DNA from 2 places in the Streptomyces sp. MMBL 11-1 genome. Region 2 is predicted to be linked to the other one. Evidence: predicted binding sites of a transcription regulator. Region 2 holds the regulator's gene; the other holds the start of a gene.
The links. The regulator HspR, encoded in region 2, represses chaperone genes until heat shock. The targets are predictions, from matches to a motif close to TTGAGNNNNNNNNNCTCAA.
Positions count from the first base shown of each region.

Region 1: a site for HspR is predicted at 1,361-1,379, ahead of lon (endopeptidase La). Genes of this name have one in related genera too.

Region 1 covers NZ_CP117709.1:5,649,823-5,653,353, forward strand. The annotation lists gene PSQ21_RS25370 (response regulator transcription factor) at 1-111, opposite strand, end outside; gene PSQ21_RS25375 (spermidine synthase) at 345-1,064, opposite strand; gene lon (endopeptidase La) at 1,402-3,531, shown strand, end outside.
Region 2 covers NZ_CP117709.1:4,204,024-4,207,554, forward strand. The annotation lists gene grpE (nucleotide exchange factor GrpE) at 1-174, shown strand, start outside; gene dnaJ (molecular chaperone DnaJ) at 271-1,461, shown strand; gene PSQ21_RS18490 (heat shock protein transcriptional repressor HspR) at 1,463-1,915, shown strand; gene PSQ21_RS18495 (hypothetical protein) at 2,173-2,463, shown strand; gene PSQ21_RS18500 (hypothetical protein) at 2,487-2,753, shown strand; gene PSQ21_RS18505 (helix-turn-helix transcriptional regulator) at 2,856-3,531, opposite strand, start outside.

The DNA.
Region 1 (3,531 bases), 1.4 Mb from region 2:
CCGGGCGGAGATGGCGTCGACGATCGTGGCGTCGTCCTCGACCACCAGCACCCGGCGCTGAGCCCCCGGGGTGGCCGCGACGCCGTTGTGGGTGGTGTGTGTCTGTTCCATCGCCCCGCCCCTGCCCGTTCTCGCGGGAGCCATTCTCCCGGAGGCACGGTTTTCGCTCGTGGATTTCGTGGGTGATCCCGTGTGCCGCTCAGCAGCGTAAAGGCAGCGGAGGGCTTCCGGCTACGCAGGGTGTTGCCCGGAGGGGCGCGTTCACGCCGACCGGGCGGCCGGATCGTCGGCCTTGTGCCGGTTGCCCCGGGGCGCCGCCGGTCCACGCATACCGGGAGGGGGGTTCAGGCCGCCCGAAGTGCGAGATGGACCACGTCGGGCACACCTCGGGCAACGGCCACCTCTTCCGTCCTAACCCCGCTGAACCCGGCATTCCGCAACGCCTGTTCGAAGTCCGGCGACGGCTGCGCGGACCAGACGGCGAGCACTCCGCCCGGGGTCAGCCGGTCGTGGCAGTGCGCCAGGCCGGCGGGGGAGTAGAGGCTTCCGTTGTCCTCCGTGACGGTCCAGTCCGGCCCGTTGTCGATGTCCAGGCACAGCGCGTCGTAACGCTCCGTGGTGGTACGGAGGTGGGTGACGAGGTCCGTGTGCGCGATCCCGGTCCGGGGGTCGGCCAGCGCCGGACCGGAGATCCCCTCCAGCGGCCCGGCCAGGTGCCAGTCCACGATCGCCTGCTCCCGCTCCACGACCACGATCCGGCCCCAGCGCTCCTCCTCGGCGGCCCGTACCAGCGAGAAGCCGACACCCAGGCCGCCGATCAGCACCGTGGGCGCGGTCCGCGCGGCGGGCAGGGCGGCCAGCGCGGCGTCGATCAGCAGCCGCTCGGAACGCCCGTCCGAGGTGTCCATCAGGAAGCAGCCGTTGGCGATGATCTCGAAGTGCTCCCCGCGCGCCCGCAGCACGACTTCGCCGAAGGGTCCCTCGCGGCGGTCGAGGACGACGGGGGCGGCGGCGGAACGCGTCGGCATCGGGTCGGGGGCGGGCGTCGCGGGCATGGCGGGCATCGGGTGGCTCTCGTCTCCGGTCGTGGCGGTTCGGTGTCCCTCATCCTGTCCCGCCGCCCGGGTCGAGGGCCAGCCGGTTCCCCCCCCGCCGGGGGCGGGGAACAACGGTCCGCCCCGCGGCGCTCCCGTACACGGGACCGCCCCGGCACCCACCGCCCCACCGGGAGGGAGCGGACCCCATCGGGAGGGCGCGGACCCCACCCGGAGGGAGCGGGGGACGGCCCGGAGCATCGGGTCGTCGCGTCTGATCGCTCAGAGCGAACAAGGGTTGGGGAACATTCGGCGGCTCAGGAGCATTGAGTCCACGTAGCTCAACTTGCCTGCCGAAGGGGAGATCATGACTAACGAGTCCGAGGCGTTCACACCGATCGACCTGCCCGTGCTGCCGCTCGACGACGAGGTCGTCCTGCCCGGCATGGTGGTGCCGCTCGACCTGTCCGACACCGAGGTGCGCGCCGCCGTGGAGGCCGCGCAGGCCGCCGCCCGTCCCGGCGGGGGCAAGCCCCAGGTGCTGCTGGTCCCGCGGATCGACGGTACGTACACGGGGACCGGTGTCCTCGGCACCGTCGAGCAGGTCGGACGCCTGTCGGACGGCGACCCGGGCGCACTCATCCGGGCCCGTGACCGGGTGCGCATCGGCGCGGGGACCAGTGGGCCCGGCCGGGCGCTCTGGGTCGAGGGGACCGTGCTCGAAACCGCTGCCCCCGACCCCCTGCCCGGGTCCGCCGCCGAACTCGTCCGGGAGTACAAGGCACTCGCCACCAGCTGGCTGAAGAAGCGTGGAGCCTGGCAGGTCGTGGACCGGGTCCAGCAGATCGACGACGTTTCCGCGCTCGCCGACAACTCGGGGTACTCGCCGTTCCTCAGCACCGCCCAGAAGGTCCAGCTCCTGGAGACCGCGGACCCGATCGCCCGGCTGAAGCTCGCCATCCAGTGGCTGAGCGAGCACCTCGCCGAGCAGGACGTTGCCGAATCCATCGCCAAGGACGTCCAGGACGGCGTCGACAAGCAGCAGCGCGAATTCCTGCTGCGCCGCCAGCTGGACGCCGTACGCAAGGAGCTCTCCGAGCTCAACGGCGACCCGGAGGGCGAGTCCGACGACTACCGGGCCCGCGTCGAGGCCGCCGACCTCCCCGAGCACGTCCGGGAGGCCGCGCTCAAGGAGGTCGAGAAGCTGGAGCGGTCCAGCGACCAGTCGCCCGAGGGCTCCTGGATCCGCACCTGGCTGGACACCGTCCTCGAACTGCCCTGGACCGAGCGGACCGAGGACGCCTACGACATCCGCGGCGCCCAGGAGGTCCTGGACGCCGAGCACGCCGGCCTCGCCGACGTGAAGGAACGCATCACCGAGTACCTCGCGGTGCGCAAGCGCCGTGCCGACCGGGGGCTGGGGGTGGTGGGCGGCCGCCGAGGCGGCGCGGTGCTGGCCCTCGTCGGCCCGCCCGGCGTCGGCAAGACCTCCCTCGGCGAGTCCGTCGCGCACGCCATGGGCCGTAAGTTCGTCCGTGTCGCGCTCGGCGGTGTCCGGGACGAGGCGGAGATCCGCGGCCACCGGCGTACGTACGTGGGCGCGCTCCCCGGCCGTATCGTGCGGGCCATCAAGGAGGCCGGTTCGATGAACCCGGTCGTCCTGCTCGACGAGATCGACAAGGTCGGCTCCGACTTCCGGGGCGACCCGGCCGCCGCCCTCCTCGAAGTCCTCGACCCGGCCCAGAACCACACCTTCCGCGACCACTACCTGGAGGTCGAGCTCGACCTCAGCGATGTCGTCTTCCTCGCCACCGCCAACGTGCTCGAAGCCATCCCGGAGCCCCTGCTCGACCGCATGGAGCTGGTCCGCCTCGACGGTTACACCGAGGACGAGAAGGTCGTCATCGCCCGGGACCACCTGCTCCCGCGCCAGCTGGAGCGGGCCGGACTGGAGAAGGACGAGGTCGCCCTGGAGGAGTCGGCGCTGCGCAAGCTGGCCGGCGAGTACACCCGCGAGGCGGGCGTCAGGAATCTGGAGCGGGCGGTGGCCCGCCTGCTCCGCAAGGTCGCGGCCCAGCACGAGCTGGGCGACCGCGAGCTGCCGTTCGCGGTGACCGACGCGGATCTGCGCGGCCTCATCGGCCGCCCGCACCACGTGCCCGAGTCCGCCCAGGACCCGGCCGAGCGCCGCACCGCGGTGCCGGGCGTGGCCACCGGGCTCGCGGTGACCGGGGCGGGCGGTGACGTCCTCTTCGTCGAGGCGTCGCTCGCCGACCCGGAGACCGGGGCGTCGGGACTGACCCTGACCGGTCAGCTCGGGGAGGTCATGAAGGAGTCGGCGCAGATCGCGCTGAGCTTCCTGCGGTCGCACGGCGCGGAGCTGGAGCTGCCGGTCGCGGACCTCAAGGACCGGGGTGTACACATCCACTTCCCGGCGGGCGCGGTCCCCAAGGACGGCCCGAGCGCGGGCATCACCCTGACGACCGCCCTGGCCTCG
Region 2 (3,531 bases):
GACGTCACCGAGACGACCTGCGTGGCGATCCTCCAGCCGGGGTATCGCATCGGCGAGCGCACCATCCGCCCCGCGCGGGTGGCCGTCGCCGAGCCGCAGCCGGGCGCCACGCCCGCCGCGGCCAAGGAAGAGAAGACAGACGACGAGGAGAGCGGTGGCACCGAGGAGGTCTGACGGCAACGCGTCTGACCACCAGGGTGCACACCGACCGGCCCGGCGGCCGGCCCACGGGCCGGCCGCTCGGCCGATCGTCCGGAAGGAGGGACGTCGATGAGCACGAAGGACTTCGTCGAGAAGGACTACTACAAGGTTCTCGGCGTCCCCAAGGACGCCACCGACGCCGAGGTCAAGAAGGCGTACCGGAAGCTCGCCCGCGAGTTCCACCCGGACGCCAACAAGGGTGACGCCAAGGCGGAGGAGCGCTTCAAGGAGATCTCCGAGGCGAACGACATCCTCGGTGACCCCAAGAAGCGCAAGGAGTACGACGAGGCGCGCGCCCTCTTCGGCAACGGCGGCTTCCGCGCCGGCCCCGGTGGTGCCGGCGGCAACTTCAACTTCGACCTGGGCGACCTCTTCGGAGGCGGCGCCCCGGGTGGCGGCGGACAGGGCGGCGGCTTCGGCGGCGGCGGCGGGGGCGGTCTCGGCGACGTCTTCGGCGGGCTGTTCAACCGTGGCGGCGCGGGCACCCGCGTTCAGCCGCGGCGCGGCCAGGACGTCGAGTCCGAGGTGACGCTCAGCTTCACCGAGGCGGTCGACGGGGCCACGGTCCCGCTGCGGATGTCCAGCCAGGCGCCTTGCAAGGCGTGCTCCGGCACCGGCGACAAGAACGGCACCCCCAGGGTCTGCCCGACCTGTGTCGGCACGGGCCAGGTCTCGCGCGGCAGCGGCGGCGGCTTCTCGCTCACCGACCCCTGTGTGGACTGCAAGGGCCGGGGCCTCATCGCCCAGGACCCCTGCGACGTCTGCAAGGGGAGCGGCCGGGCGAAGTCGGCGCACACCATGCAGGTGAGGATTCCGGCGGGCGTCACCGACGGCCAGCGGATCCGGCTGCGCGGCAAGGGCGGTGCGGGCGAACGCGGCGGCCCGGCCGGCGACCTCTACGTCGTCGTCCACGTCGACGCCCACCCGGTCTTCGGCCGCAAGGGCGACAACCTCACGGTCACCGTGCCCGTCACCTATCCGGAGGCGACGCTCGGCGGCGAGGTCAAGGTCCCCACGCTCGGCGGCCCCCCGGTCACCCTGAAGCTTCCCGCCGGCACCCCCAACGGGCGTACGATGCGCGCCCGGGGCAAGGGCGCGGTGCGCAAGGACGGCACCCGCGGAGACCTGCTGGTCACCGTGGAGGTCGCGGTCCCCAGGGACCTGGGCCAGGAGGCCCGGGACGCCCTGGAGGCCTATCGGAAGGCGACCGCGGACGAGGACCCGCGGGTGGAACTGTTCCAGGCTGCGAAGGGAGCTTGAGATGGACGGCCGTCGACGCAATCCGTACCAGCTGACCGATGAGACACCGGTGTACGTGATCTCGATCGCGGCCCAGCTCTCGGGCCTCCATCCGCAGACACTGCGCCAGTACGACCGTCTCGGCCTGGTCTCCCCGGACCGTACGGCCGGGCGCGGCCGGCGCTACTCGGCCCGCGACATCGAGCTGCTGCGCACCGTGCAGCAGCTGTCGCAGGACGAGGGCATCAACCTGGCGGGCATCAAGCGGATCATCGAGCTGGAGAACCAGGTCGCGGCGCTCCAGCAGCGCGTCGCCGAGCTCTCGGCGGCGGTGGACGGCGCGGCGGTCGCCATGCGGCAGCGCGAGGCGCAGGTGCACGCCTCGTACCGCCGGGACCTGGTGCCGTACCAGGACATGCAACAGACCAGCGCGCTGGTGGTCTGGCGTCCGAAGCAGAAGCGGCCGATGGACTGACCGGCACGGCCGGCGTGAGCCCCGGGGCCGGGAGAGCGGATGACGCTCTCCCGGCCCCGTCGTCGTGTGTCCCCCCGGTGCCCGACGTGGCCCGGTCGCCGTACATCCAGTGGCCGAAAATCTCCGGGGTGTTCCGGCGGAATACGGTTGGCACCAAGTAGCCCGCCGCATGCAGCAAGTTGACAGTGATCACCCCTGGTACGGGCACGTGTCAGTGGCAAGCTTGTGGGCGTCGGCGAGGGAAGCCGGCGAGCCACATGACGTACGGGGAGGAACACATGGGCGTCTGCGCGTTCACCAGGAGGATGGTCGGTACCGGGGGGATGATCCTGGGGCTGGTCGTCGGGGCGGCCGCCGTCCCGGCCCACGCCAGTGCCGGGACGGGTGTCGTGTCCGGGCACGGCGGGGCGGCCACGCTGCCGTGGGGGGTCTCGCACGCCGTGTCGGAGAGGACCGCCGCGGTCTCCGGGTTCCTCTGCGGCCTACCGCTGCCGAAGACTCTCGGAGCGGACAGGGGCAAGGTCCAGTGCGTCAACGGCTGGCAGTAGACGGTCCGGTCGAGGCCGAGGTCGTGGCCGAGGTAGTAGCCGAGGTCGTGGTTGTGGTGGTCCGGGCCGCCGTGCCCGCCGTGCCCGCCGCGCCCGCCGGGACCGCGGTGCTCCGGCTCCTCGGGATGCTGCCCGCGCACTGGGAGTGCGCCCAGCGCATCGAGGAGGACCGGATCACGGTCCTGGTCCGGGGCGGCGGGCGGCAGGACGTGCGGGAGCGCTGCGCCGAGGCGCTGAAGGACCGGACGCTGGAGGGCTGGGCGCTGGAGGACGGCCGGCGGGCCCCTTAGGCCGTGTCCGCACAGTCTCGTCCGGCCCGAGGCCGGACGACGATGCCTTGCGGACGCTTCCCAGGGCGACGGGACGGGCCCTCGCCCGTGTGGTGCCGGGGCTCAGATCCAGCCCCTCTCACGGGCCAGCAGGGCCGCGTGCGGGCGGCTGGTCGCGTTCAGGGTGCGGAGGACGTCAGCGACGTGGCGGCGGTACGTCCGTACCGAGATGTCCAGGTTACGGGCGCCCGTCTCGTCCTTCGTGACCCGGCACATCTCCTCCATGACACGCTGCTCCATCTCCGAGAGCACGCCCGTCGGCGCGGGATCGGTGTCGATCAGGGCCGCGAGGTCCGTGGCCCCGGCCCAGATCTTCTCGAACAGGGCCAGGATGTTGGAGACCAGGCCGGCCTGCTGGGTGACCAGTGCGCCGCTCGACGTGTCCGCCGGGTCCACGGGCACCAGGGCCGTCCGGCGGTCGTAGACGAGGATGCGCTCGGACAGGTCGTCCGCGGCCCGGATCGACGCGCCCTGTGCCCTGAGCTCGCGGAGGTAGGCGACGGTGGGCGGGTGGTCGAGCGCCTCCCGCAGCACCACGCTGCGGATCCGCACGCCCCGGCGCAGACACCGGGTGTCGAGCGGGCGCGCGTGCGCGATGTTCTCGGGGGTGAGGGTGGTGTACGGCTCGACGGAGAGGATCTCCTGCCGGGCGAAGAAGGCCAGGTCGTCGATCCGGTCGCGGATGTGCCGCAGGACTTCGAGCCGCTCCACGCCCTGCGTGGCGAGGGGGCGGGCCTGT